4 regions of the Methylobacterium sp. WL1 genome follow, and region 1 is predicted to be linked to each of the others. Evidence: predicted binding sites of a transcription regulator. Region 1 holds the regulator's gene; each other region holds the start of a gene.

Region 1 (7,170 bases):
GTCCGCCTCCTGCTACACCGATCCCGGCAGCAGCGCGATGCGCACCCTGTGCTCGGTGGGGCGCATCCCGCCGCGCTGATCAATACTCGATCACGTCCTCAAGCGCGTAATGCTTCACGGTCTTCCGGTTGGCGATCAGCTCGTCCACGGTCGGCTCGCCCTTGAGGGCCCGGGCGATGGCGAGCTTCGTCGCCTCGTAGTTGGTGCGGTACAGGTCCTTGCGGTCGAGGTTGTCGTCCTCCGCGCAGCGCGGGTCGAGCCAGATCATGATGATCATGCACAGCTCGTCGAGACCGTCCTTGGGCAGCACGCCCTCGATGATGCAATCCACGATCGCGTCGCCGGTGGCGGCCTGGACGACGCCGCCGAGCAGCTCGACATACTCGGCCGTGTGGATCGTCGCCTTGGTGGTCATCATCGTGGCGGGGCGCACGAGCTGGTTGAGGTCGCGCACCACGAACATCCGGGTGTGGCCCTGGACCTGCCCCATCATCGACGCGAAGGCCTGACCCACCGGCCCGCGGACCGAGCCGATCAGCACCTCGGGCATGGCGTCGGTGTACTGCCCGTCGGCGGCCAGGACGGTGGCCTCGCCGGTGCGGAACCAGATCTCTTGCATGTGTCGCGACTCCCCGTGTCAGGTCGCCCGGGGGAGACATCATCGAGGCGCCGGCGTCAATCGCTCCGGAGCAGGCCGACCCCGTCGAGGGCGCCGACCCCGGCGATCGCCACGGTCGGGCCGGCGCTCTTGAGGAACTCGGATCCGCGGGGCAGGGAAGTCGGGTGCGGCGCGACGCGGGAACAGTCCCGGGCCAGGGCCGTTCCGGCCGGAGCCTGCGGCGTTGTCTCGGGTCCGGCAGCCGGGAGGGATGTCATGACGGAGAGCACGGATCGGGGGGGCGGCTGGAGCCTCCAGGCGAGCGCCATGCCGGACGGGGTACGGCTCGAACTCGCCCTCGCCGACCTCGGCGGCGGCCCGGTCACCGCGGCGATCGTGCTGGACCGGGCGGAGGCCCGGGCCTTCGCCCGCGCCCTGCTGGCGGCGGCCGGCGATGCGGCCGAGCGCACCTTCCCAAAGCCGGGCGCCTGACCGGGCGGGCTCGGGGCCGGCGCGGGCGGCTCAGATCATTGTTGGATGAAGCCCGGATTGCGGCCCGGCAGGCGCGGCACCACCGTGCCCCGCTTCTCGATCGGCGCGTCGCAGGCGTAGGTGAATTCGCTCTTCTGCGGATCGAACACCGTCTCGCCGGTGATCCGGCAATCCTCCCGCACGGTCTCGTCGAGATAGGCGCGGGCGGCGGTGCGGAAGCGCTTCACCCGGGTCGCGGCCGGATCGGGATCGATCCGCACCTCGCTGAGATTGCAGCCGGTGTACTCGCGCAGGGCGTTCGAGACGACGAGCATCCGGCGCACCTGCCGGTTGTCGTAGACCTCGTAGGGCTCCTTGCAGCCGATGGTGACCACCTGCGGGGTGAGCGCCACGTAGTTGCGCGAGATATACGAGAACCCGGTGGTGCAGCCGGCCAGCGTCAAGCCGACGGCCCCGGCACCGATGGGCAGAAGAGCCGCGCGTCGCATCCTCGTCATCCCAAGCCCAATTCCAGCCCAGTCTCGAAGCCGCCGGGACGATCCGCCTGCCCCGCCGACCGGGTCAAGCACCTCGGCGCATTGAAACGGCGCCGCTTGCCCAGTCAATTCGTTTGTCGCCCGAGATGCCGTTCCAGGCGTCCGCGACCGGTCATCGCCCGACTCGGCGGTGGACGGCGCGCGTGACAGGCTTTGTTGCTGCGCCAGGGCGGCGGAACGATCCGACCGGGTGGCGGCGCCGTCAGTCCTCGAAGACGTCCCCGACCAGCCGGCGCACGAACTGGAACGCCTCCGTCGCCCCCGCGGCGACGCGTTGCTCCCCGGTCTCCCGGAGTTCGACCCGGTCGAGGGCGGCCGTGAAAAGCCGCCAATGCAACCCGCGTCCTTCGGGATGTCCGGCAAGATGGCGCGCACCGTGGGTTTCCGACAGGCCGAGCGCCCGGGCCTCCTTGAGCAGGATGGCCGCCCCGAGATTCGAGCCCTCGGCGACGTAGAGCCAGCCCAATCCCTGCGCCGGTTCGATCGTCCCGAAATGTTCCTCGGACGCGCCGTCAGGGACGGGCGCTCCGACATCGCGCAGATCCTGCTGGATCAGGGGCAGTCGGCGCCTGCCGTCGAGATCGGGCAGGACATGGGCGAACGCGCCATCGCGATAGACTCGATCGACGACCGCATGGAACCTGTACTGGATCTGGAGGAACAGCGCGTAGCGCTCCAGGCTCGCGAACGGCTTTGCCGCCATGATGCGCCGATCAAGCTGATCATGGGCGGCCGCGGTCGCCACTCTCAGGCGCTTCACGCGGCTGCAGGTCTCGGCGATGTCGGATGATGCGGCGTCCATGCGATCTATGTCTGTCGTCCGGGCAAGGTGCCGTGGGCAGACGTGAGCGGCCCGCCGCGCCACTCTGACCGTCCCAGCCTATGGACCATTCCGGCGATTCAGGTCACCGAGGCTGGCCCGGGATCGTGCCGATCCGGCCAGACCGGTTCTGCCATGGCGGCGCGACCGCGTCACGGCACACAACGGCCGCATCCGCACATCGCCGATCGATCAAGCTCAGCCGATCACGCTTGCGGAACACTTGCGGAACGTTTAACGTGTTCGTGATTTGTTTCCGCGACCGCATCGATGCGGTCCTCCAAGCCGCGAGTCCCCCGTCGATGCTCACGCGCAAGCAGCTGGACCTCCTGCGTTTCATCCAGAGCCGCATGCAGGAATGTGGCGTCCCGCCCTCGTTCGACGAGATGAAGGACGCCCTCGATCTGAAGTCCAAATCGGGCATCCACCGGCTGATCACGGCCCTCGAGGAGCGCGGCTTCCTGCGCCGCCTGCCGAACCGGGCGCGCGCCATCGAGGTGATCCGCATCCCCGAGAGCCTGTCCCAGGCGGCTGCTCCACCTGCGGAGCCCCGCCGCTTCACCCCGAGCGTGGTCGAGGGCGGGAAGTCCAAGCTGCCGGCGCAGCCGGCGACCGCCCGGATGATCGACGACGGCGGCCGCGCCATCTCGATCCCCGTGATGGGCCGGATCGCGGCCGGTACGCCGGTCTCGGCGATCCAGAACCAGAGCCACGCCATCACCATGTCGCCGGACTTCCTAGCCGGCGGCGAGCATTACGCCCTCGAGGTCCGCGGCGACTCGATGGTCGATGCCGGCATCCTGGACGGTGACCTCGTGGTGATCCGCAAGCAGGATACGGCCAATACCGGCGACATCATCGTGGCGCTGATCGACGACGAGGAGGCGACGCTCAAGCGCCTCCGCCGCCGGGGCTCCTCGATCGCCCTGGAGGCCGCCAACCCGGCCTACGAGACCCGCGTGCTCGGGCCCGACCGGGTCCAGATCCAGGGGCGGCTCGTCAGCCTCGTCCGCCGCTACTGAAGGGGTTCGGCCGGCGCGTCGCCGGGCGCGGCCTCGGAACCGGCGACGTCGGCCTCGGCCGGGATCGGCTCGGAGGGTGTTACCACTTTCGGTTGTGGGACAGGCGATGGCCGCGAAGCCGGTGATGCCCGCCAAGGCATGGTACGGCCCGTGTCGCGGGTATAGCGTGCCGTGAAGCCATCCCGGTCGGCCCGGAGCGCGACGGCGCCTCGTTCGGCGAGCACCCGGCGGTCGATCACCAGAGGCCCCGTGCAGATGGGCGGCGCCGCGAGCCGCGAGATCAGCAGGGCCGCCCGGGCGCAGTCCTCCGTGAAGGCGCGCCGGTCGCGGACCAGGGCGACGGCGCGGCCGTCCGGCAGGCTTGCGGTGCAGCCGAGCCGGTCGCACCGTCCGACAGCCGACGAAGCCTGGATCACCGCCTTCGCCGATCGCCCGTCGCCATCCGCTTTCAGCCACTGCTCCATCACGAAGGCCGAAGGATTGCCGAGGGCCCACAGGACTCCGTCCGGTCCACGCACGGCCGCACCACCGCCCTGCCGGTCGACGTACAAGTCAAATCGCTCCGGAACGACGGCGAGGCCGAGCCCGAGCAGGGCGGGCGGCAGGGCCAGCCAGCGCAGTCGCGATACCGGCAGCGTCGCCAGCAGCAGCCCGGCCGCCAGCAGCATCAGCGCGCCGGTGCCGAAGGCCGGCAGCACCAGGACGGCCCGATTGAAGCCGGCGATCCATTCGGAGATCGCCAGCATGCCGCCCACCGCCTGTCCCATCAGCCACCAGATCGGCCGGTCCAGGGCGAAGGGATAGGCCAGGATCCCGATCACCGCCGCCGGCATCACGACCAGGGAGACCAGCGGCAGGGTCAGGGCGTTGCCGATCAGGCCGAACGGCTGGACCGTCTGGAAATGGTAGGTCGCGAACGGCGCCGTCGCGACCTGTGCCACCAGGGTCGTCGCGAGGGTGCCTGTCACGGCCGAGAGGCCGGTGCCGACGAACCGCTCGATCCGCCCCGCCCCGGGACGCTGGAACAGGCGTCCGTCGATCAGCCGCGCGCAGGCGATCAGCCCGGCCACCGCCCCGAACGACATCTGGAAGCTCGGTCCGAGCAGGCCCTCGGGTTCCCGCGCCAATGCTATCAGGGCGGCCAGCGCGAGGTTGCGCATGGACAGCGCCGGCCGGTCGACCAGGATCGCGCCGAGCATGATCAGCGTCATGATCAGCGAGCGCTCGGCGGCGATGTCCCAGCCCGAGAACGCGCAATAGGCGGTGACGCCCAGCATCGCGAACCCGGCGGCGATCTTCTTGATCGGCCAGACCAGCGCGCAATACGGCACCAGCGCCAAGACGGCCCGCACCAGCCAGAACACCACGCCGGCGGCCAGCACCATGTGGAGGCCCGAGATGGAAACGACGTGATAGATGCCCGCCGCCCGGAGCGCATCGTTGGCGGCCGGTCCGATCAGGCCGCGCTTGCCCGTGACCAGGGCCGCCGCCACGGCCCCCGCTTGCCCGCCCTCGGCCTGCGCGATCCGGCGTGTCAGCGCGTTGCGGGCCTCGTCCAGCAAGGCTGCCAGTCGCAGGCGCAGAGGCGGCGGGGTGGGCGGCTCTCGAACCGTGATCGCCCCGATCAGCGAGCCTACCGCGCCGAGTCCCTGAAAGTAGGCATCCCGGGCGAAATCGTAGCCGCCCGGTCGTGCCGCCTCGGGCGGCGGCAGCAACCTTGCCGTCGCGACGATGAAGTCCCCGGGCCGCAGGGATGGCGCCTTCCGGAACGAGACCCGCACCCGAAGCGGCCTCAAAGCGGGTTCGAGCCCGGCGAAGCTCTCGACCCTGATCACCAGCCGGGCGCCGACCTCGCGCTCGTCCAGCCCCTCGATCATCCCGGTCAGCGGCCCGATTGTGGTGCGGGTGAGGATCGGCGCCGCCACCTGCGAGACCCGCCAGGTCGCCGCCGCGAAGCCCAGGAAGCCGGCTGTCAGCGCCAGGCAAAGGGCGAGTGCCCCCGGCCGCGCACCCAGGAACGGCGCCGGCGCGAGGGCGAGCGCCGCTCCGGCCAAGGGAGCGGCGAGGAACGGCGTCCCGTCGGCACACCCGAAGAAGACCAGGATCCCGGCGCCGAACGCCACCGCCAGCCACGGGAACAGGCGGCGCTGCTCGACCTCCCGGGTGAGCCCATCGGCGAGCCAGCCGCGGAGCGCCGGCATCGATACCGGGCGCGTGCCGGCCAGCGCCACCGCGCCGCCCGCCAGCCTCGCGCCGATCCGCCGCATCCGCCCCGCCCCGTGCCGGACGACCAAGTCCCGGCCGGGGATTCTTAACGCACCCGTCGGCCCGTGCTACAGCGGACGCTTCGTGCTACGGGCGCCACGCCGTGCGACGGGCGCCGCCCTGACGCCCTGCACCGCCCCGTCGCCCTTCGCCCCCGAACATATCGGCCCGATGTCCTCAGCCGTCGTCACGCGCTTCGCCCCCTCGCCCACCGGATACCTCCATATCGGCGGTGCCCGCACGGCGCTGTTCAATTGGCTGTACGCCCGCCACACCGGCGGCAAGATGCTGCTGCGCATCGAGGATACCGACCGGGAACGCTCGACCAAGGGCGCGATCGACGCGATCCTCGACGGCCTGTCCTGGCTCGGCCTCGATTGGGACGGGGACGTGGTCTTCCAGTTCGCCCGCGCCGAGCGCCATCGCGCGGTCGCCGAGGAGCTGCTGGCCGCCGGCCGCGCCTACCATTGCTACGCCTCCGCGGAGGAACTGACGCAGATGCGGGAGACCGCCCGAGCCGAGGGCCGGGCCCCGCGCTACGACGGGCGGTGGCGCGATCGCGACCCGTCCGAGGCTCCTGCCGGGGTCAGGCCGGTGATCCGGCTGCGAGCGCCCATCGAGGGCGAGACGGTGGTCGAGGATGCCGTGCAGGGGCGGGTGACCTGGGCCAACCGCGATCTCGACGACCTCGTCCTGCTGCGCTCGGACGGGACGCCGACCTACATGCTCGCCGTCGTGGTCGACGACCACGACATGGGCGTCACCCAGGTCATCCGCGGCGACGACCACCTCACCAACGCGGCCCGGCAGAGCCAGATCTTCTCTGCGCTCGGCTGGGACATCCCCAGGATGGCCCATATCCCGCTGATCCACGGCGCCGACGGGGCGAAGCTGTCGAAGCGCCACGGGGCGCTCGGGGTCGAGGCCTACCGCGACCTCGGCTACCTGCCGGAGGCGCTGCGCAACTACCTCGTGCGACTGGGCTGGAGCCACGGCGACCAGGAGGTGTTCTCCACCGACGAGATGATCACGGCCTTCGATCTCCGCGCAGTGGGGCGCTCGGCGGCGCGGTTCGACTTCGCCAAGCTCGCCAACCTCAACGGACTCTACATCCGAGGCAGCGCCGATGCGGATCTGGTCGCCGCGCTCGAGACGATCCTGCCGAACGTCGGCCCGGAGCGCGGCCTCCCGGCGACGCTCCAGCCAGCCCTCAAGGACCAGCTGATCCAGGCCATGCCGGGCCTGAAAGAGCGGGCCAAGACACTGATCGAACTGCTCGACAGCGCCTATTACCTCACCGCCCAGCGTCCCCTGGTGCTCGACGACAAGGCCCGGACGCTCCTGTCCGACGAGGGCCGGGCGCGTCTGGCTGGGGTGCTGCCGGATCTCCAGTCGCTGCCCGAGTGGAGCGCGGCGGCGACCGAGGGTGCGGTGCGT
Region 2 (7,170 bases), 2.1 Mb from region 1:
TCTCGCCGGCCGGCATGTCCTGGTGACCGGCGCCTCCAGCGGCCTCGGCCGCCACTTCGCCGGGACGCTGGTGCGCGCGGGGGCGCACCTGTCCCTCTGCGCGCGCCGGGCGGACGCCCTCGCCGAGACCGTCGCCGGCGTCTCCGGGGAGGGCGGCCAAGCGCAGGCCGTCGTCATGGACGTCACCGACGCGGCCAGCATCGAGCGGGCCCTCGACGCCGCCGAGGCCCGCTTCGGTCCGGTCCATGTCGTCGTCAACAATGCCGGGATCACCGCGACGAAGCCCGCCCTCGACCTCGACAAGGCCGACTGGGACGGGGTCCTCGATACGAACCTGAAGGGCGTCTGGCTGGTGGCTCAGGCGGCCGGCCGGCGCATGGTCCGCCACGGCGCGGGCGGCAGCATCGTCAACATCGCGTCGATCCTGGGCCTGCGGGTCACCGGCGGACTGGCGCCCTACGCGGCCTCGAAGGCCGGGGTCGTCCAGCTGACCAAGAGCCTCGCCCTCGAATGGGCGCGCTACGGCATCCGGGTGAACGCCCTGGCGCCCGGCTACATCAAGACCGAGCTGAACGACGCGTTCTTCGAATCGGAGCCCGGCAAGGCCCTGATCAGGCGGGTGCCGCAGCGGCGTCTGGGGGAGGCGGCCGAACTCGACGGGCCGCTCCTCCTGCTCGCCTCCGATGCCGGGGCGTACATGACCGGCAGCGTCGTGGCGGTCGATGGCGGCCACCTCGTGTCGGGCCTGTAGCGGATGGATCAGGATCGGCTGCGCATCTGGCTGGCCGGGACGCTCGGCTGCCCGGACCTCGCCATCGCGGATACGCGTCCCCTCGGCGGCGGCTCCATTCAGGAGAATCGGCTCGTCAGCTGCCGGGTCGGCGACGACGTGCGCGCCTTCGTGCTGCGCATGGATGCGGCCGCCACCATCGCGTCGAGCCGGACCCGTGCCGAGGAGTTCCGGATCCTAGAGGCGGTCTGGAACGCCGGGGTCCGGGTGCCCGAACCCGTCGCCTTCTGCGAGGATCCGGAAGTGATCGGCGCCCCGTTCGCGGTCATGGGGCTGGTCGAGGGCGTGGGGCTGGGCCCGCGGATCGCCAAGGATCCGAGCCTCGGCGGCGACCGGGAGCAGCTCGCCGAGACCCTGGGCCGCGAACTGGCGAAGATCCACGCCACGCTCGACCCACGGGCGCTGCCGGGCGGGCTCGCCTTCCTGGGCGCGCCCGAACCGGATCCCGCACGAGCCGAGATCGCGCGTCTGCGCGCGAGCCTCGACGGTATCGGTGTCCGGCGCCCGGCGATCGAGTGGGGGCTGCGTTGGGGGGAGGTCCGCGCCCCGGCCTGCCCGGCGCCGACCCTCGTCCACCGGGATTTCCGGACGGGCAACTACATGGTCGACGGATCCGGCCTCACGGCCGTGCTGGACTGGGAGTTCGCCGGCTGGGGTGACCCGGATCAAGACCTCGGCTGGTTCTGCGCCGCCTGCTGGCGCTTCGGCCGGCCCGAGCGTGAGGCGGGCGGCGTCGGTTCCCGCGCGGCCTTCTACCGGGGCTACACGTCCGAGAGCGGGCGGACGGTCGATCCGGCGCGCGTGGCCTACTGGGAGGTGATGGCCCATGTGCGCTGGGCGGTGATCGCGCTGGAGCAGGGCGCGCGCCACGTCTCCGGGCGCGAGTTCTCCCTCGAACTGGCACTGACCGGCCGGATGGTGCCCGACCTGGAACGGGCGATCCTGCGGGCGACCGCCCCCGCAGCATGGAGCTGAGCATGCAGGACGAACCCTCCGGCGCCGCCCTCCTCGACGCGGCCCGCCGCGCCCTCACCGAGGAGGTCGTGCCCGGCCTCACCGGCCGCCCGCGCTACGTCGCCCTGATGGTCACCAACGCCATCGGCATTGCCGCCCGCGAAATCGTGCAGGCGGACCAGCTCGCAAAGGCCGGCGCGCGCGTGCTCGATGGCGCAGGCGCGCCCGACAATCCGATGGAGAATCTGGTCCGAACCATCCGAGAGGGGCAGCACGATGCGGATGAGGATCTCCAAGCAGCGCTTACCGAAGCGGTCGAAGTGGCAGCACAAATTTGGAAGCCGTCGGCGCCGGATAAATAATGTACTTTTTCTGCAAAGCCGATCTACATAGATTATAATTGAATCAAAATTCGATCATGTAGTTTGATCGTGTCGAATATGTCGAAGGACCGTCGACCACGCGAGAGGCGAACGCGAGGTAGCTGGCGTGCTCGACGGCGCCGGACTGACAGACGCGGTCAATTGGTTAGAGGTCGAAGGATGTAGCTTCTGTCCAGGGCACCTCCGGTTCGTGCCAATCCCTGTACGGATCGTCCTCACGCATGTTCGCCCTAGCCCCACCTAGCGCGCGCCTGGATCTGATGAATCAATGAGGCCGACGTTCAGAGCACCAAACAACGCGATTACCCGCGTCTCTTGCCCCTGAAAACGCAGGGCATCGCGCGCACGCTCCGCTCGGCTCTAGTCCCATGCCGCGTAAACGACCTCGGTGCCGACGTCATGCCAATCCTCGCCTGACGGAGTTGAACAACCGCTTTCGGGCGCACCATAGATCGATTTTTACGACGAGGTTGGGTCGGTAGCGGCTTGTCCGCTTATCCGCATCAGCTGTCCAAAAGCGGATCGGCGGCTTTCGGCCAAACCCTGCCATTCCAGACCGCAGCTTCGCGCCATGAACGGACATCAGCTGATCGCCCGGTAGCGGACATTCTGTTTCGGATGACCGTCGCCGTGTCGCCCCCTGGAGCGGGCCGCTCCTATGCGATCAGTTCTACCGAGCTATCAGCCGAACTGCGGTGACACGGAGTGTCCTCTCCTCCCCTGGCGCTTCTGACAGCGCAAACCACTTACGGCTGCGGGTGGGCCTGTGGCGTGGGAGCCATTTTCGGCTTGGCGGGCGTTGGCGGAGCCGGATCTGGTAGCGGGCTTGGCTTAGACGGCGCCGCGTTCATCGGTGTGTTGGCTGGCGAGACAGGCGACGGAGGCGTCCGAGCCGGTGCGACAGGCGTCACAGCCGGCGGGATCGGTGTTGGTGCCGACGCGGAGACTTCACCTGACCAACAGCTCATGTACGGAACGTTGGTCACTCGATACGCGACGAACGTGGCCACCGCTGCCCCGACGACTGCGAGCACGCCAACAAACCCCAGAAACCTTCGCTGCCATTTGATCCGACCGGCGAGGGTGACGAAAATCGTATCGAACTGATCGCTTAGCGCCGCAAAGTCCCGCTGAAACGTGGTTTTTTGGCGCGCGATATCGTCGGATATGGACGCCAGCGTCGCCCATTGGTTTCCGATGGCGATCGCCAAGAGCGCGACGAAGATCCACGCTCCCACGACGACGGCGAAGTTGGTCCAGAACTCGACGCCGCAGGCGGATGTGACTTTCAGCTGCGAGGCGACGATGACCGTCGCGACAGGGATACCGAGCAACTGCGTCTGGATATCGATAATCGTTTTATGGATTTTGTTGAGATAATCGATGCGTGCGGCTTCGATCTCGTTGCGGATCTTTGAGTAAGAGAAGCTGGACGCGAACAGCTGATAGCCGTTGCGAACTTCCTCGTTCACCGAACCGAGGTTTGCGATGAGGTGGCGAAACCGGACTGCGACCGGCTGAGACGCGCAGATCCCGATGACGGCTTCGGCGAGGATCGCGAGCTTCTGGTCTCGGTGAATCTCGTCGGCGCACGCGCTGAGAATGGCGTCGGTGTCGGAGACGCTCACACGGTCTAAGTCGGCGGCCTTATAAGCCAGCGGAACGCTGAACTTGCCATCCTTGATGAAGATCAATTCCCTTTTGGATTGATCGACATAGGCCGCTGCTTCGCCGACGAGCTTCGTGAACTCGATGACCTTGCGATAGGTCGCTAGGCGCTCGGGACAGGGATCGATGTCCGGTGTGATACCGCCGTCGATGACGAAGTAGGCGCGCGGTTCTTTGACCCGCGCTTCCGGGGTATCGAGCAACCCGTCGAAGTCGCGAACGAGGGAGCCGAGCGCAGTCCGGGGTGGGCCGACGCGGACTGATACGATCTGACCGACTTGAAGCGCGCCATCGTCAAGTACCACGATGTCTGCGTCAACAGCGACATCCTGGTCATCTTCGATGAGTTGGATGACCTCCAGGACTTCTGGGGTCGCAATCGACAGCCTTCCCTGATCACTGTTCTGCTCGAAGGCGATATAACGATACAGCAGGGTCAGCTGGTCGAATGTGATCCTAGCCATCTTGGCTGTACTCAGCGCGCAGCTGCGCTGTGAGATCCTCCGGCAGGCCGGTCAACGTGAGGGTGTTGTCCTCAGCGTTGAACCGCACGTTTCCGCGGGTGATCGCGTCGCGGTTGAACTCGATGCTCCAGGTCGGGGTCTTGCCCTTGAATTTGATCAGCGGTCCGAGGGCGCGGCGATCAGGCACGAAGCCGTCGTTAAGGCGCAGATCGGGATCGGCCAGAACGGTCATCAGCCTCTCGGGATCCTGCGGGCTCAGTTCGTTGGCCAGCGCCTCGAAGCTGAGTTCCTCCTGAGCCTTGGCCGAACGCTCGCAGATGGTTTTCGCGCGGGCGAGGAAATCGTCTTTTCTCGGGGTGTCCATGCCTTCATCGGTGGCGAATGCCATCAACGCTTGGACAAGCTCGGCCGTGTCGCGGCGGTTCTGGACCGTGGTGTCACAGCCGAGGAATTCCTTGAAGTACTCGGAGACCTCCCGCTTGCCCTTCAAGAAGCCGATGTAGCGCTCCTCGCCGTTGGCCCAGCTGGTCATGTTGATGCGGCCCGCGAACCGAAAACCGTCCATGTCGAGATGGCGGACATCCTGAACATCGAGATCGCTCGTCATCGACGCGCCGAGCTTCTCGTTGACGATCGCGATGAGGAGGTACTGCCGTTCTTCGCGCTCGAAGTGAGCGAAGAAGACGTGGCCGCCCGTGGCAGCGCCCTTGTAGCCCGCCTGGGCTTTTAGCGTTTCCATCATCTTGTGCGTCAGCGTCGTGAAGTCGCTGGGCTGGACGTTGAGGTAGGCGCGGAGGTGCTTCTCGGTCGGAAATCGATCTTCATCGACCGCGAATTTCCCGTAAGATTTCGAGGTCCGCTTGGCGTAGAGAGCGGTGAGGTCGTCGATCACGCGTTGCATCGTCTGAGTAACTTTCAGATCGCTTTTTCCGTGCTTAACGACGAAGGCCCCCTGGGTTTTGGTCAGGTCGTGGATCGCGACGCGGATAATGGTGTTTGTCACCTGCCCTCCCAGCGGCGAATGCAACGACCTCAGGTGTCGTTCACTGCGGCCGAGACTGGCTTGGCGCAAGGACGCTGACAACCCAGACGATACGATCGCCGCCCCCTGTCCCGAGCTCCTTTCGGGGTGAGTTGAACCGTGCAGAGCGCTGACCCCGCATCCCACGTGACCCCGCTGTTTTACATTGTGAACGAAACAAGAACAAGTGTGGGATGGCAGCGGCGTGCTCGCTACGCCAAAGCGCAGAGAACCTGCGCCGCTGTATGCAAACTAGGGTTTTGCATACAGCACTTTTCGAAGTGTCGGACTGCGTGGGACTGACGGTCGCCGTCGAAAATGCGACTGGCGAGAAGGCCCGCCATCTTGAAGAGCTTCGGGTCCTGTCGCGATCGCATTGGGGTGGCGGCCGGAGCGCGCCGGAGCTTCTCGTGGTGTTTATCCGTCCCAATGGTCGCGACGCGGCGCGGGCGGGTACGACAGAACCCTGGCCCCAGGCGGCGTTACGCGTGAAAGCTGTTCGCCCAATGCGAGCGGATCGCTAGAGTCCCCGACGAGCAGAAACGGCAACGGTCTAAAAAGGACACTCGAGCAAACGCCTCGTAATGCGCCAAAAGGGCGACAAACCGCGGTGGAGCACAACACCCCCAGTCAACCCTGCCGAAGGTTCATAGCCGCGGGCTGGTCGCCCACAAGCGGACATTCCCAATGCCCGGAATGGGTCAATTTTTCGCGTTGGCGGAGGCCTTCCCGGACTACGACGCGAATGTCGGCGGGATCCGGTACTTTCGCCTGGACTGTCGCCGCCAACAGAGCGTGTGTGTTGACCGGGCCGACGCAGCCGCGGGCCGAGGCAGCTACTCGCACGGGGTGACGGTATGAGCGAGACGACCACGGGCCGGACGGATACGAGCGAGGCCGGCCTGAGCGTGACCGCAGCTCTGGCCGCCATCAGCGCCCACCTGACCGAGGCCGCCGCCCTCGCCAAGGCCGCCCTGGTCTGCGCCCGCGCTGGCTCCGAGCGCGAGGCCGTGCGCATCGTCCTCGACCTCGACGTCCCCCTCAGCGAGGCCCAGACCCTGCACGGCGCCATCTGCCTCATCGGCCGCATCAACCGAAAGGCCGCCGAGACTTTCGCCTCCCGCGACTGACTGTCCGTTCGCACGCGGCCGTCCCCATGCGGTCGCTACGCGCGGTCGTCCTCGCCTCACCCCGCCGGCCCATCGCAGAGCCGATCGCGGGGTCGGGTCGGTGGCGGGGCTCGCCCGCCGCTACGGAGACGATCGCCATGACCGCTACGAATGCCACCGCCACCGCCCCGACGACTGTCCCGCTGAACCGGACCGAGGCTGGCCTGCTGCAGGCCGCCGCAGCGGACGAGGGCCGACTGACGCCCCCCGTTGCGATGAAGCCCGCCACCCACGCACGGCTGCTCGGCCGCTTCATGGGCGATGGCCTGGTGATCGCACCCGCCGAGGCGGGTGGCCCGCACCGCCTCACCCCCGCCGGATACCGGGCCATCGGCCTCGCCCCGCCCAAGCCGCCGCGCGCCGCCAAGGTGGCTGCGGGTGCTCCTGCCGCCACACCGGACGATCCCGCCCGTACTGCGATCGCGAGCAAGAAGGCGCAGGTTCTGGCGCTGCTGAAGCGCGAGCAGGGGGCGACGCTCGCCGAGCTGATCGCGGCCACCGGCTGGCTGCCCCACACCACCCGTGCCGCCCTCTCTCGCATCCGCACCGGCGGCCAGGCGCTGCTGAAGGCTGCCCGCCCAGACGATGCCATCGCCTACTGCATCCCCGCGCCGGTGATCCCGGCCGCCCCGCCCCGGGCGCGCAAGCCCCGGCGCACACCGACGGCTGAGGCCGCCGTCGCGGCTGCGGCGGCAGCCTGATGGGCGGGCAGCGCACTCCG
Region 3 (7,170 bases), 680 kb from region 1:
CCGCCTCGACCCGGCCGCGGAAGAAGTCGGCGTTGGGCATGGTCTCGGTCATCGCGGCGGCCCGGCTGGTCGCCTGCCGCAGGATCTCCGCGCGCAGCGCCGGGTCGTCGCGCTCCATCATCTCCAACATGATGCGCACCACGAGTTCGGTCGCGATCGACCGGGCGGGGTGGTCGTAGGGGGGCTTGGGCTCGTCCATCGCGCGCTCTCGTGTCAGGAGTGGATAGGTGCGTCGTGCCGGTGGAACGCCCGCACGCGGCGCCAGACCGCGGTGTCGTAGTTCGACGGCGTCTCGGCCTCGCCGGTGAGCCACTTGAACAGGTCGCGGTCCGGCACCTCGATCAGCGCCTCGAATTCGGTGAGTTCCGACTCCGACAGGGTGCCGATCTCCGCGTCGGCGAAGCGGCCCATGATCAGGTCCATCTCGCGGATGCCCCGGTGCCAGGACTGGAACAGCAGGCGGCGGCGGCGCGGGTCGAGGTCGGCGCTGGTGCGGGTGGTGCCGGACATTGTTCGGGACTTCCGGTCGGAGGGTGGTCGGCCTCAAGATAGGCTGCGCGGGGGGCCGGATCCAGGATTGGGATTCCGGGTTTCGGGTTTCAGATCGGGCCGCAACCGCAGGGCGAACGGCAAAAAGCAATTGCCTCCGGCGGGGCCTCCGTTATCTCGAGTCCGCGACGTCCCGGCGCAACGGGACTTGAGCGGAGTACGATGATGCCGAAGGCGATCCGGGTCTACGAGTACGGCGGCCCCGAGGTGATGAAGTTCGAGGACGTGCCCCTGGCCGAGCCGGGCCCCGGGCAGATCCGGGTCCGCCAAGCCGCCATCGGCGTCAACTTCATCGACATCTACTTCCGCACCGGCGCCTACAAGTCGCCGCACCTGCCCTACACCCCCGGCAAGGAGGGCGCCGGCACCGTCACGGCGGTGGGCGAGGGGGTCTCCAACATCAAGACCGGCGACCGGGTGGCCTACGGCTCGGTGCCGGACGGCTGCTACGCCGAGGAGGCAGTGATCCCGGCCGCGGCGGCCGTTCCGATCCCCGACGGCGTCGACGAGAAGACCGCCGCCGCCATGATGCTGAAGGGCCTGACCGCCGAGTACCTGCTGCACCGGACCTACGCGGTGAAGCCCGGCGACACGATCCTGTGGCACGCGGCCGCCGGCGGCGTCGGCCTGATCGCCTGCCAATGGGCCAAGCAGATCGGCGCCACCGTGATCGGCACCGCCGGCAGCCCCGAGAAGGCCGAACTGGCCAAGCAGAACGGCTGTGACCACGTCATCCTGTACCGCGAGGAGGATGTCGCCAAGCGGGTGCGCGAGATCACCGGCGGCAAGGGCGTGCCGGTGGTCTATGACGGCGTCGGGCAGGCGACCCTGATGGGCTCGCTCGACAGCCTCGCGCCGATGGGCCTGCTGGCGAGCTTCGGCTCGGCCTCCGGGCCGATCACCGGCCTCGACCTCGGCCTGCTCGCCCCGCGCGGCTCGCTCTACGTGACGCGGCCGACCCTGGCGACGTTCTCGTCGAACCGCGCCACCCTGGAGGAGGCGGCCGCCCGCCTGTTCAAGGTGGTCGGCGACGGCGCCGTGAAGATCGCCGTCAACGCGACCTACCCGCTCGCCGAGGCGCAGACCGTGCACCGGGACCTCGCCGGACGCGAGACCACCGGCTCGATCGTGATGCTGCCGTGACACCCGGCGCCGCCGACCTGCTCCTCGTCATCGACGTGCAGGTCGATTTCCTGCCGGGCGGGGCCCTCCCCGTCCGGGACGGCGACGCGGTGGTCGCGCCGATCAACGCGCTCCAGCACCGCTTCCGCCACGTGGTGCTGATGCAGGACTGGCATCCGGCCGACCACGTATCCTTCGCCGAAAGCCATCCCGGGCGGGCCCCGTTCGAGACCGTGGCGCTGCCCTATGGCCCACAGGTGCTGTGGCCTCGGCACTGCGTCCAGGGCAGCCTGGGCGCGGGCTTCGCGCCGGGGCTGGCCACCGACCGGGCGAGCCTGGTGGTCCGCAAGGGCCTGGACCCCCGGGTCGACAGCTATTCGGCGTTCCTGGAGGCCGACCGCATCACCCGCACCGGGCTCGCCGGCGCGCTGGCGGAACGCGGCATCACCCGCGTCGTCCTGTGCGGCCTCGCGACCGATTTCTGCGTGCTCTGGAGCGCGCTGGATGCCCGCGACGCGGGCTTCGAGGTCCAGGTGATGGAGGATGCCGTGCGCGGGATCGACGTGGACGGCTCGCTCGCCCGGGCCTGGGCCCGGATGGAGGCGGCCGGCGTGCGCCGGATCGCGTCGGCCGAGATCGCGTAGCGCGCCATCCCGGCGGCTGGCTGTCGGCGCGTGGGGGATCGGCGGGGGATCGAGAGGCGAACCGCCGCACGGCGACCGCGCGACCGCCCCCGTCCCGACGCGTTGGACTGGCACCAGCCAACAGGAGCCAGCATGTCAGGCAAGCACCCGAAGACCGATACGCCCACGGACGCCGACCTCAAGGGCAATCCCGGGATCGGCACCTCGAAGGGCATGACCGGCGCCGACCCGGAAGATCTGGAGGCGGATTCCACCTTCGAGGGCGACGTCGAGAACGAGACCAAGCCCGACGGCGGCATCGACCCGAACCACCGCCCGCGCAAGAACGCCTGATCCAAGGCGCCTGATTCCAGACGCCTGATCCGAGAAGCCCGGGCCGGCTTGGCCCGGGCCATGGGCGTCAGCGGGCGCGGGTCGGCGCCTTCGGGCGCTGCGGCACGGCGGTCCCATCGGTGAGGAAGCCGGCGCCCGGGCCGCCCGAGGACACGTAGAGCTGCGGCGGGCTCGCGCTGTAGCCCCGCAGCAGGATCGCGTTGGCGGCCCCGAAGGACGCGGTGCTGTCGGCGCGGGCGGCACCCACCGGGACACCGAGCAACAGGGCGGTGGCCAGGGCCAGGGAGATCGATTTCGACATTGGGACGGGACCTTTTGTTTCGTGAGGTGGCGGGCAACGCCGGCCGCACCGGATCGGTCCTATCTGTGGTTGATAAGTCGCACCTGACGTGTGCCGCCGCACAGCCCACGCGACCGCGCTCCATCGACCGGCCGAGGCGGATCAGAGCCCGAGCCCAAGCTGCAGCGGCTCTTCCTTCTCCCCCTGCTCGAAGCCCGAGAGTGCGATCCCGATCAGCCGCGCGCTGCGCCGGAGGGGGAACAGGCCGGAGAGCAGTTCCAGCCCGATCCGCTCCAGGGCGGCCCGATCGGCCACCGGGGCGGGGAGGGACCTCGCCCGGGTGACCTGGGCGAAATCCGAGAACTTCAGCTTCAGGGTCACGGTCCGGGCCCGCATCCCCTTGGCCTCGGCCCCGCCCCAGACCTTGTCGAACAGGGGCGCGAGCCGCTCGGCCAGGATCGTGAAGGCGGCCGTATCCTCCGAGAAGGTGGTCTCCGCCCCGATCGACTTGCGCACCCGGTGGGCGCGGACCGGCCGCATGTCGAGCCCACGGGCGACCGCGTGGTAATAGGCCCCGGCCGACCCGAAGGTCTCGCGCAGGCGGTCCGGATCCCAGGCGCGCAGGTCGGCCCCGGTCTCGATGCCGAGCCGCTTCATCTTCGCTTCGGTGACCGGGCCGACGCCGTGGAACCGACCGATCGGTAGGGCGGCGACGAAATCCGGCCCCATGGACGGGGTAATGACGAACAGGGCGTCGGGCTTCCTGAAGTCGGAGGCGACCTTGGCCAGGAACTTGTTGTACGAGACCCCGGCCGAGGCGACGAGGCCGGTGCGCTCCAGGATCTCGGCCCGGATCGCCTTGGCGACCGCGGTCGCGGTCGGAAGGCCCAGCAGGTTCTCGGTGACGTCGAGATAGGCCTCGTCCAGGGCGACCGGCTCGATCACCGGCGTGTGCCGGGCGAACACCGCCCGGATCTCCTCGGAGACCGCCCGGTAGACCTCGAAGCGCGGCTTGACGAACAGCAGGTCCGGGCAGAGCCGCCGGGCGGTGGCCGACGGCATGGCCGAGCGCACGCCGAACCGCCGCGCCTCGTAGCTCGCCGCCATCACCACGCCGCGCTCCCGGGAGCCGCCCACGGCGAGCGGCAGCCCGCGCAGGACGGGATCGTCGCGCTGCTCCACGGAGGCGTAGAACGCGTCCATGTCGATATGGATGATCTTGCGGAGCGCGACCTCCGGATCCATCGCGGCCTCGGGGTCCGGGCTGAAGTTCCTGCTATGTTCCAGACATGCCGGACCGGACGCCCGGGTCAACCGCTCCGATCCGACGGCGCACAGGGGATTGCGCGCAATCCGGGGCCATCAGGTCACGGTGCCGTAGAGGTCGTAGGCGTCGGCCCGGTCGATCTTCACGGTGACGATGTCGCCGGAGCGCACCGGGCGCCGGAACGCGGCGTGGACGTTGCCGTCGATCTCGGGGGCGTCGGCCTTCGACCGGCCCTTGGCGATCCCGCCCTCGACGGAATCGACGATCATGGCCAGCCGCTTGCCGACCTTGGCCCGCTGGAGCCGCAGCGAGATCGCGTTCTGCGTCTCCATGAACCGGCGCTTGCGCTCGGCCTTCAGCTCCGGCGGCACGAGGTCGCCCAGGGCGTTGGCGGTAGCGCCGGCCACGGGCTCGTACTCGAAGCAGCCGACGCGCTCGAGCCTGGCCTCCTGTAGCCAGGCCAGCAGCTCCTCGAACTCGGCCTCGGTCTCACCCGGGAAGCCGACGATGAAGGTCGAGCGGATCGCGAGGTCCGGGCAGGTCTGCCGCCAGCTGCGGATCCGGTCGAGCTGGCGCTCCTGGTTGCCGGGCCGGCGCATCCGCTTGAGCACGGAGGGGCTGGCGTGCTGGAGCGGCATGTCGAGGTAGGGAAGCACCTTGCCCTCGGCCATCAGCGGGATGACCTCGTCCACGTGCGGGTAGGGGTAGACGTAGTGCAGCCGCACCCAGGCCCCGAGCTCGCCGAGCTCCTTGGTCAGGTCGTAGAACTTCGCCCGCACGCTCCGGTCGCGCCACGGGCTCTCGGCGTAGCGGATGTCGACCCCGTAGGCGCTGGTATCCTGCGAGACGACCAGCAGCTCCTTCACGCCGGCCTTGACCAGCTTATCGGCCTCCCGCAGCACATCACCGGCCGGGCGGCTGACGAGATTCCCGCGCAAGCTCGGGATGATGCAGAAGCTGCAGCGGTTGCTGCAGCCTTCCGAGATCTTCAGGTAGGCGTAGTGGCGCGGGGTGAGCTTGATCCCCTGCGGCGGGACGAGATCGAGGAACGGGTCGTGGGCCGGAGGCACCGCCTCGTGGACCGCCGCCACCACGGATTCGTAGGCCTGCGGCCCGGTCACGGCGAGCAGGTCCGGGTATTTCGCGCGGATCTCTTCCGGCTGCGCGCCCATGCAGCCGGTGACGATCACCCGGCCGTTCTCGGCCATGGCCTCGCCGATCGCCGAGAGCGATTCCGCCTTGGCCGAATCCAGGAACCCGCAGGTGTTGACGATCACCACGTCCGCCCCGTCGTGGCGGCGGGCCAGCTCGTAGCCCTCGGCGCGCAGGTGCGTGAGGATCCGCTCGGAATCGACGAGCGCCTTGGGGCAGCCCAGCGAGACGAACGAGATTTTCGGGGCGGCCCCGGGGACGGCGTCCCGGGGGGCGGGCGTGGCGGTTGCGGTCATGGTCGCATTCGGAAGACGGGTCGGACGCCACCCTCGCGTGCGGCCGGTGGATCGGGTCGCACGGCGCACGAGGACAGGCATTCGGGATCGCGCCCCTATAGCGGTTCTGACGCGCTCGCGCGAGACCGGCCGCCGCAGGGGTACCCGGCCCCGCGCGGGAGGCTCGGCGCCGGAGGTGCGGCACATCGCCGAAACTTGGCTGTTCGCAGGGCTTTGCCGGCGGCTCCTGAGATCCCACATCAGGTGCGGCCCGCCATCTCCCGAACCCGGGACGGACCCCGACCGCCCGCGACGGGCGGGGCCTTGCGCGGAACTGCCGCTTTCCCCGCGGCATCGCCTGTGCAACGGCAGCGTGCGGGGCGCGTGCCCTCAGGACATCAGCCCGAACCCGGTCATGTGGACCCAAGAGATCTGGACCCGAGAGATCCCCTTCGTCGATCCCGTCGCGGCGGCCGCCCGGCTGCGGCCCCTGCCGGATCTCGCCTTCCTCGACAGCGCCATGCGGCACGACGCGCTGGGGCGGCACTCGATCGTGGCCGCCGACCCGTTCGCGCGGTTCCGGTTCCGGGACGGGCGCGCGACGCTGGACGGGCGCCCGGTGTCGGGCGGCCCGTTCGCTGCGCTGCGGGCCTGCCTGGCCCCCTACCGGATCGAGCCCGATCCGGACACCCCGTTCCCGGGCGGGGCGATCGGCTATCTCGCGTATGATCTCGGCGCGCAGCTGGAGCGGGTCGCGGCCCCGGCCCGGCGGGCGGGGCTCACCGACGACATCGCGGTCAACCTCTACGACACGGTGCTGGTGATCGACCACGCCGCCGGGACGTGCCGGCTCGTCGCCACGGGATTTCCCGAGACCGAGCCGGCCGCCCGGCAGGCCCGCGCCGAGGCGCGGCTCGCCGCCTTCACCGACCGGCTCGGCACTGCGACCGAGCCCGAGGAGGCACCGCCCCAACCTGCAAAAAACCTCGCGTGGCACTCGAACTTCGACCGGCAAACCTACGAAGGGGCTGTCGAAAAGGTCCGCGCCTATATCCGGGCGGGCGATATCTACCAGGCCAACATCGCCCAGCGCTTCAGTGCCGACCTGCCGACGGGCTTCGACCGGTTCGCGCTCTACCGGCGCCTGCGCGCCACCAATCCGGCGACCTTCGGGGCCTATCTGGAACTGGCCGGGCTGACCGTCGCGTCGTCCTCCCCGGAGCGCTTCATCCGGCTCGACGGCCGGCACGTCGAGACCCGGCCGATCAAGGGCACCGCCCGCCGGCTCGACGACCCGGAGGCCGACCGGGCCGCCGCCGAGGCGCTCCTGGCCTCGGTCAAGGAGCGGGCCGAGAACGTCATGATCGTCGACCTGCTGCGCAACGACCTGTCCCGGGTCTGCGCGCCGGGCAGCGTCGCCGTACCCACCCTGTGCGGGCTGGAGACCTACGCCAACGTCCACCACCTGGTCTCGGTGGTGACCGGGACCTTGCGCGACGGGCTCGACGCCCTCGACCTGCTGGAGGGCACCTTCCCCGGGGGCTCGAT
Region 4 (7,170 bases), 120 kb from region 1:
ACAAGAAGGCCCAGGAAGAGGGTGGCCGCTCCGGCGGACGCCGTGAGCGCGATGGCGAGGGCGGCCGCGAGCGCGGACGCCGCGAGCACGCGTAAGGTAGGAAGCCATGCTGCAACCCAAAAAGACTCGCTTCCGTAAGCAGTTCAAGGGCCGCATCCACGGTGCGGCCAAGGGCGGCTTCGAGCTGAACTTCGGTCAGTTCGGCCTGAAGGCTGTCGAGCCCGAGCGTGTTACCGCACGGCAGATCGAGGCGGCCCGCCGCGCGATCACCCGTGAGATGAAGCGCCAGGGCCGCGTCTGGATCCGGGTGTTCCCGGACGTCCCGGTCTCCTCGAAGCCGACCGAAGTCCGCATGGGCTCGGGCAAGGGCGCTCCGGATTACTGGGCCGCCCGTGTCCATCCGGGCCGGATCATGTTCGAGGTCGACGGTGTCGCCGAGGACATTGCCAAGGAGGCCCTGCGCCTCGGTGCCGCCAAGCTCCCGATCCGTACGCGGGTCGTCCAACGCATCGCCGACTGAACGGAGGATATCGTGAAGTCGACCCAGAGAGTGTCTGATCTGAAGGCGTTGTCGCCGGATCAGCTGAACGACGAGTTGCTGAACCTCAAGAAGGAGCAGTTCAACCTGCGCTTCCAGGGGGCTACCGGCCAGCTCGAGAACGTCGCCCGCGTCCGTGAGGTCCGCCGCGACATCGCCCGCGTCCGCACCCTGCAGCGTTCGAAGACGCTGCAGGCGTCCAAGAGCTGACAGGGGCTTAGGAGAACACCATGCCGAAGCGCGTCCTGCAGGGCACCGTCGTCAGCGACAAGGGCGAGAAGACCATCGTGGTGAAGGTGGAGCGTCGCTTCACTCACCCGGTGATGAAGAAGACCGTGCGCCGCTCGAAGAACTACCATGCCCACGACGAGGCGAATGTCGCCAAGGTCGGGCAGACGGTGTTCATCGAGGAGTGCCGCCCCTTCTCGAAGACCAAGACCTGGAAGCTGGTCGAGGACCAGGCCTCCGCGGTCGCCGAGGCCGGCGAAGCCGCCTGATCAAGGGAAGCGGCGGCTGCGGGTTTCCGCGTCCGCCTCGACGTAGCTGGAAGTTGGACGGTCGGGACGTTGCACCGGATGCGGTGCTTTCTTCCCTACCCGGCGTTCAGTACGACAAACGCCCGGACGAAGCTCGACCCTCATAGGGCCGGATTCGCGCCGGGCGTTGTCGTTTCTGGGGCGTGGCCTGGATCGGGCGAGAGCGGTCGATCCAGGCCTGGGACGATCAAGGCTTTAGGGGGTCATCGACCTTTCTCGGGTGCAAGGCGGAGCCCTGCGAGGCTCGCGAGACTGGCTCGAACCCCGCTGAACCCTGCCAAAGGGCTCCAGCCCTTTGGCATTCCGCTTGTCTGCCGTTCGTCAGGCCTCGCCTTCGTCGAGGTCGTCCTCGGTCGGCTTAACATTTTCCAGGATCTTCTCGGCGACGAGGCCGGAATTCTGGCGGATCGAGGCTTCGATCTTGCCGGCGATCTCAGGGTTGTCGCGCAGGAACCCCTTCGAGTTCTCGCGGCCCTGGCCGAGGCGCTGGCTGTTGTACGAGAACCAGGCGCCGGACTTCTCGACGATGCCGGCCTTCACGCCGAGGTCGATGAGCTCGCCGACCTTCGACACGCCCTCGCCGAACATGATGTCGAACTCGACCTGCTTGAACGGCGGCGCGACCTTGTTCTTGACGACCTTGACGCGAACCTGGTTGCCGATCGCCTCGTCGCGGTCCTTGAGGGTCGAGATCCGGCGGATGTCGAGGCGCACCGAGGCGTAGAACTTCAGCGCGTTGCCGCCCGTGGTGGTCTCCGGGCTGCCGTACATCACGCCGATCTTCATCCGGATCTGGTTGATGAAGATCACCATGCAGTTCGAGCGCGAGATCGAACCGGTGAGCTTGCGCAGGGCCTGGCTCATCAGGCGGGCCTGGAGGCCGGGCTGGCTCTCGCCCATCTCGCCCTCGATCTCGGCCCGCGGGGTCAGCGCGGCGACCGAATCGACCACCAGCACGTCGATGGCGCCGGAGCGCACCAACGTGTCGGTGATCTCGAGCGCCTGCTCCCCGGTGTCCGGCTGCGAGATCAGCAGGTCGTCGAGATTGACGCCGAGCTTACGGGCGTAGATCGGGTCGAGGGCATGCTCGGCGTCCACGAAGGCGCAGACGCCGCCCTTCTTCTGGGCCTCGGCGATGGTGTGCAAGGCCAGCGTCGTCTTGCCGGACGATTCGGGGCCGTAGATCTCCACGACCCGGCCGCGGGGCAGGCCTCCGACGCCGAGCGCGATGTCCAGGCCGATCGAACCGGTTGAGACGGTCTCGACCTCCTGCACCTTGTCGTTCTTGCCGAGGCGCATGATCGAGCCCTTGCCGAATGCACGCTCGATCTGGGACAGGGCGGCGTCGATCGCCTTGGACTTGTCCTTGTCCACCGGGGGCATGTCGACCACTTTCAATGCAGGCTGGGCCATCTGGCGGGCTCCTTATGAAGGGGTTGCGCGCCATTCACAACGCGCGTCAACACGGCGTTTGTGTACCCTTTTTGTTCTCATTCTGCAAGGCCGCCGGACATGGGAACGCCGCCCGGATGGGGCGGCGCTCAGGTTCTCGGTCGGGCTCTTTTTGCCGGAGCGCCGTCAGTCGGCCGCCATGGTCTTCTTCACGGTCTCGACCAGCTGCTTGAGGCTGAACGGCTTGGGCAGGAAGTTGAAGGCTTCGCCCTCGGGCAGGTTCTTGCGGAACGCGTCCTCGGCGTAGCCCGAGACGAAGATCACCTTCAGGTCCGGCTGGCTCTTGCGCACCTCGCGCAGCAGGGTCGGGCCGTCCATCTCGGGCATCACCACGTCCGAGACGACGAGGTCGATGGGCTGGCTGCCCTCGCGCACGATCGCCAGGGCCTCCAGGCCGGAGGCGGCCTCCAGGACGGTGTAGCCCCGAGCCGACAGCGCCCGGCTGTTGACCGCCCGGACGGGATCCTCGTCCTCCACCAGCAGGATCGTCCCCTGCCCGGTATGGTCGGCAGCGGGCTTGCGCGGGGCCGGCTTCTCCGGTGCCTTCTGGGTGCCGGTGCGATCGACGGAGCCGGGCGGCTTGGCCGTCGCCGGCATGTCGGCCCGGGGCAGGGCCGGAACCGCGGGGGCGGCCTCCTCGGGCTCCGCGACGGGCACGTGCCGCGGCAGGTAGATCCGGAAGGCGGTCCCCTCTCCGATGGTCGATTGCACGTCGATGGTGCCGCCGGATTGCTTGACGATGCCGAACACCGTCGAGAGCCCGAGGCCGGTGCCCTTGCCGATCTCCTTGGTGGTGAAGAAGGGCTCGAAGATCTTTTCCATCAGCTCGGCCGGAATGCCCTGGCCGGTATCGCGCACCTCGATCAGGACGTGGTCGCCCGCGGGTGCGCCGCCGCGTCCCTCCACGGCCGCAATCGGCCCCGGATCGGTCACGTTCTCGGTGCGGATCATCAGCTTGCCGCCGTCCGGCATCGCATCGCGGGCATTGACCGCCAGGTTCACGATCACCTGCTCGAACTGGTTGACGTCGGCCTTCACCGGCCAGACGTCGCGGCCGTGCTTCAGCTCCAGGGCGACGCGCTCGCCGAGCAGCCGCTTGAGCAGCAGGGTCAGCTCCGAGAGCCCCTCCCCGACATTCATCACCTCCGGACGCAGGGTCTGTCGGCGCGAGAACGCCAGGAGCTGGCGGACGAGGCCCGCCGCCCGGTTGGCGTTCTGCTTGATCTGCATGATGTCCTGGAAGGCCGGGTCGGTCGGCCGGTGGCTCGCCAGGAGCAGATCCGAGTAGCCGATGATCGCCTGGAGGACGTTGTTGAAGTCGTGTGCGATGCCGCCGGCGAGCTGGCCTACGGCGTTCATCTTCTGAGCCTGGGCGACCTGCTGCTCCAGCTGCCGCTGCGCCGTGGTGTCGAGGGCGTACAGGATCACGCGCTCGGCCTCGTCGGCCTTGTGGGTGGCGTCACTGCTGTCGGCCGGGCTGAGCCAGAGCCGGGCCGAGCGGCCCCCCGGGCCGCTGAGCTGGACCTCGATCGGCTCCGGGTCGGACAGGCCGCTGGCGGCCCGGGCGAGGCCGGCCTCCAGGGAGGCGCGGTCGACCACCGAATCGGCCACGTTGGGCTCGGCGCCCTGGGTGCCCTCCCCCTCCGGACCGCCCTCGTCGACCTGGCGCGGCACCGTGCCGAACAGACGCGTGAACGAGGTGTTGGCCCGGGCGATCCGGCCGGAGCGGTCCAGGGTCGCGATGGCGATCGGGGAGTTGTTGAGGAAGCGGGCGAGCCGGACTTCGGCGGCGCGCTGCGGCTCGTCGGTCTCGGCCCCGGCCGAGCGGTTGATCACGAAGGTCCGCGACGAGCCGGGCTTGCCATCCTTGCCGAAGGCGACGCGGTGGTACAGCCGCACCGGCAGGGTGTGGCCGTTGCGGCGGCGCAGGTCGAGGTCGAACCGGTCGGTGCGGACCTCCCCGGGCAGGCCGGCGGTGCGCACCAGCACGTCGGCCTCCGGGGCGATCTCGGTGAGGTGCGGGCCGCCCGGGCCGACGCTCGCCAGGTCGTAGCCGAGCCAAGCTGCGAGCGTCGCGTTCATGTAGACGATCGCGCCGGCCGGATCGATCGACAGGAATCCCGCCGGGGCGTGGTCGAGATAATCGATCGCGTGCTGAAGCTCCTGGAAGACGTTCTCCTGGCGCTCGCGCTCGGCGGTGATGTCCGCCACCGTCCAGAGCGAGGCGGCCCGGCGCGGGCGCGCCAGGGGCCGCACCGACACCCGGTACCAGCCGAAGCCGCGCTCGTTCGCCTGGGGGCCGAGCGGCGGCGACATCCGGATTTCCTCGGTATGGGCCCGGCCGTCCCGCGAAGCCTGCGACAGGCGGTAGACCGCCTCCGAGACCTCCGGCGAGCCGACCAGGATGCGCTCCACGGGCACGAGGTTCGAGAACGCGTCGCCGCCGGCGACCCGCAGGTAGGCCTCGTTGGCGTAGATCAGGCGGCCGCCATCCTCGACCACCAGCGCCCCGTCCGGGGAGGCGTCGACGATGCCCTTGGTGATGTCGTCCCGGGTCGCGGTACCGCTGAGCTGAAGCGCCCCGATCGCCAGCGCGAACAGGAAGAACACGCCGGCCATCGCCAGCAGGGCCAGCAGCCAGACGATCAGCGACTGCGCCTGCTCGTTAGCCACGAAGGACAGGCCGATGGCGGCCCCGACCAGCAGGCCGGCGAGCACGAGCAGCAGCCCGACCCGGCCCGGCTGCTCCGAGCGGTCGATCGAGCCGGTCCCCTGCGGGTTCGCGATCTGCGTGCCCGTCGCGGGCGCCGGAGGTCCAGTGACGTCGGCCATCGGCATCATTCCAGAACAATCACCCGGTTAGGCCCGCCGGCCATAGCAGGGCACGGGCGGTACGGCATCACCCGCGTCGCGCCGTTCGCGTCGCGCCAAGCCTTGCTGCAGCCTTGCAAAAAAAGGTGGAGGAAGCGTGGCTTTTCGGGCCCACGGGATGCGATCGTCGTGCCGACGCCCACATCCTGCCAATCGCTCCTACGCCGCCCGCCGGCGCAGGCGCAGGACGAAGCCGATGACTTCCGCCACCGCGCGGTAGTGTTCGGCCGGGATCTCGCGGTCGATCTCCACCGTGGCGTGCAGCGCCCGGGCGAGCGGCGGGTTCTCGATCACCGCGACGCCATGCTCCGCCGCCACCGTGCGGATGCGCAGGGCCAGGGCATCGACGCCCTTGGCGACACAGATCGGGGCGGCCATGCCGGCCTCGTAGCGCAGGGCCACCGCGTAGTGGGTCGGGTTGGTCACCACCACGGTGGCGGTCGGCACCGCCGTCATCATCCGCTTCCGCGCCCGCGCCATGCGGATCTGCTTCATGCGGCCCTTGATCTCCGGGTTGCCGTCCGACTCCTTCATCTCCTGCTTCATCTCCTCCTTCGACATGCGGTGGCGCTTGCGCCAGCGGAAGCGCGCGTAGAGCGCGTCGCCCAGCGTGATCGCCAAGTGCATGCACAGCATGCCGGCGAGCAGCCGCAGGCTGAGGGAGAGGATCGCGGGCAGGCTGCCGGCCGGATCCAGCCGGGCGAACACCTCCAGCCGGTCGCGGTCGTTCCAGAGCAGCACTGCGCCGACGATGCCGACCGCGCCGATTTTGGCGAGGCCCTTGCCGAACTGGAACAGGGCCTCGACCCCCATCAGCCGCTTGATCCCAGCCATCGGCGAGATCCGGTCGAATTTCGGCGCCAGGGTCTGGGCGGTGAGGACCAGCGGGTGCTGCAGCAGGCCGGCGGCGAGGCCGGCCGCAGCCGCCATCCCGACCGGCACCGCCACCGCCTCCAGCCACAGCCACAGGCCCCGGGTCGCCGCCTGCTTCATGGCGGTGGCGTCGTCCGGCAGGGTGTGGGCGTTGGCGAGGTAGGCCTTGAGGCCCTGGGTCAGGTTCTGGGCGATGGTCGGGGCCGCGATCACCAGGGCAAGCGTGAACGCCCCGAGGATCGCGAAGGTGTTGATTTCCGCGCTTGTTGCGACGTCGCCGCGCTCGATCGCCTGATCGAGCCGCCGCTGGGTCGGCTCCTCGGTCTTGTCTTCCTGCTCCGCGCCCTCGGCCATCGTCCCTGCTCGACCTCAGTGCGCGTGGACGATCAGCGCCCGACGAATTCGCCGAGATACCGGCCGAGATCGTCCAGAAAGACGCCCATCATGACGCCGAGCGAGCCCATCAGGATCAGCATGCCGACGAGCACCGAGGCCGGGACCGCCAGGAAGAACACCTGCAATTGCGGCATCAGCCGCGACAGCACCCCGAGCCCGAGGTTGAACAGCAGCCCGAAGGCGATGAACGGCCCGGAGATCTGCACCGCCAGGGTGAAGCCCCGGGTGAGCGCCTTCACCGCCAGCATCAGCGCGTCGGAGAAGGCCGGGACCCCGTCCGGAGGCAGCACCACGTAGCTCTGCGCCAGGCCCTCGATGGCGAGGTGGTGCAGGTCGGCGGCGAAGATCAGCGTGACGCCGAGCAGGGACAGGAAGTTGCCGAGCGCCGCCTGCTGGCCGCCGTAGCTCGGGTCCACCGTCATGGCGTAGGCCAGGCCGAGCTGCTGCGAGATGATCAGCCCGGCGGTCTGCAGCGCGGCCAGCACCATCCGGACCGACAGGCCG

What was found. Region 1 encodes LexA, which represses DNA repair genes until DNA is damaged. Its sites were predicted from a motif close to TGTTCNNNNTGTGTTCNG; they were not measured.
Region 2: the regulator LexA is predicted to act here: its motif matches at 5,449-5,466, upstream of FVA80_RS24470 (nucleoid-associated protein).
Region 3: the regulator LexA is predicted to act here: its motif matches at 4,197-4,214, upstream of dinB (DNA polymerase IV).
Region 4: the regulator LexA is predicted to act here: its motif matches at 2,549-2,566, upstream of recA (recombinase RecA).

The regions. Positions count from the first base shown of each region.
Region 1 covers NZ_CP042823.1:942,819-949,988, reverse strand. Annotated here, with positions in the region: gene FVA80_RS04975 (hypothetical protein) at 1-79, shown strand, start outside; gene fae (formaldehyde-activating enzyme) at 80-619, opposite strand; gene FVA80_RS04965 (hypothetical protein) at 676-876, opposite strand; gene FVA80_RS04960 (hypothetical protein) at 875-1,090, shown strand; gene FVA80_RS04955 (hypothetical protein) at 1,126-1,578, opposite strand; gene FVA80_RS04950 (biliverdin-producing heme oxygenase) at 1,829-2,428, opposite strand; gene lexA (transcriptional repressor LexA) at 2,749-3,468, shown strand; gene FVA80_RS04940 (ComEC/Rec2 family competence protein) at 3,462-5,735, opposite strand; gene gltX (glutamate--tRNA ligase) at 5,905-7,170, shown strand, end outside.
Region 2 covers NZ_CP042823.1:5,011,828-5,018,997, forward strand. Annotated here, with positions in the region: gene FVA80_RS24450 (SDR family NAD(P)-dependent oxidoreductase) at 1-751, shown strand, start outside; gene FVA80_RS24455 (phosphotransferase family protein) at 755-1,765, shown strand; gene FVA80_RS24460 (DUF6285 domain-containing protein) at 1,768-2,106, shown strand; gene FVA80_RS32050 (hypothetical protein) at 2,874-4,259, opposite strand; gene FVA80_RS24470 (nucleoid-associated protein) at 4,252-5,262, opposite strand; gene FVA80_RS24475 (hypothetical protein) at 6,138-6,410, shown strand; gene FVA80_RS24480 (DUF3489 domain-containing protein) at 6,548-7,150, shown strand.
Region 3 covers NZ_CP042823.1:1,624,981-1,632,150, reverse strand. Annotated here, with positions in the region: gene FVA80_RS08125 (hypothetical protein) at 1-199, opposite strand, end outside; gene FVA80_RS08120 (succinate dehydrogenase assembly factor 2) at 214-510, opposite strand; gene FVA80_RS08115 (quinone oxidoreductase) at 715-1,692, shown strand; gene pncA (bifunctional nicotinamidase/pyrazinamidase) at 1,689-2,315, shown strand; gene FVA80_RS08105 (hypothetical protein) at 2,448-2,648, shown strand; gene FVA80_RS08100 (hypothetical protein) at 2,716-2,949, opposite strand; gene dinB (DNA polymerase IV) at 3,091-4,173, opposite strand; gene rimO (30S ribosomal protein S12 methylthiotransferase RimO) at 4,291-5,643, opposite strand; gene pabB (aminodeoxychorismate synthase component I) at 6,038-7,170, shown strand, end outside.
Region 4 covers NZ_CP042823.1:821,890-829,059, reverse strand. Annotated here, with positions in the region: gene rpsC (30S ribosomal protein S3) at 1-95, shown strand, start outside; gene rplP (50S ribosomal protein L16) at 107-520, shown strand; gene rpmC (50S ribosomal protein L29) at 533-748, shown strand; gene rpsQ (30S ribosomal protein S17) at 769-1,035, shown strand; gene recA (recombinase RecA) at 1,396-2,487, opposite strand; gene FVA80_RS04340 (PAS domain-containing sensor histidine kinase) at 2,653-5,358, opposite strand; gene flhB (flagellar biosynthesis protein FlhB) at 5,557-6,624, opposite strand; gene fliR (flagellar biosynthetic protein FliR) at 6,657-7,170, opposite strand, start outside.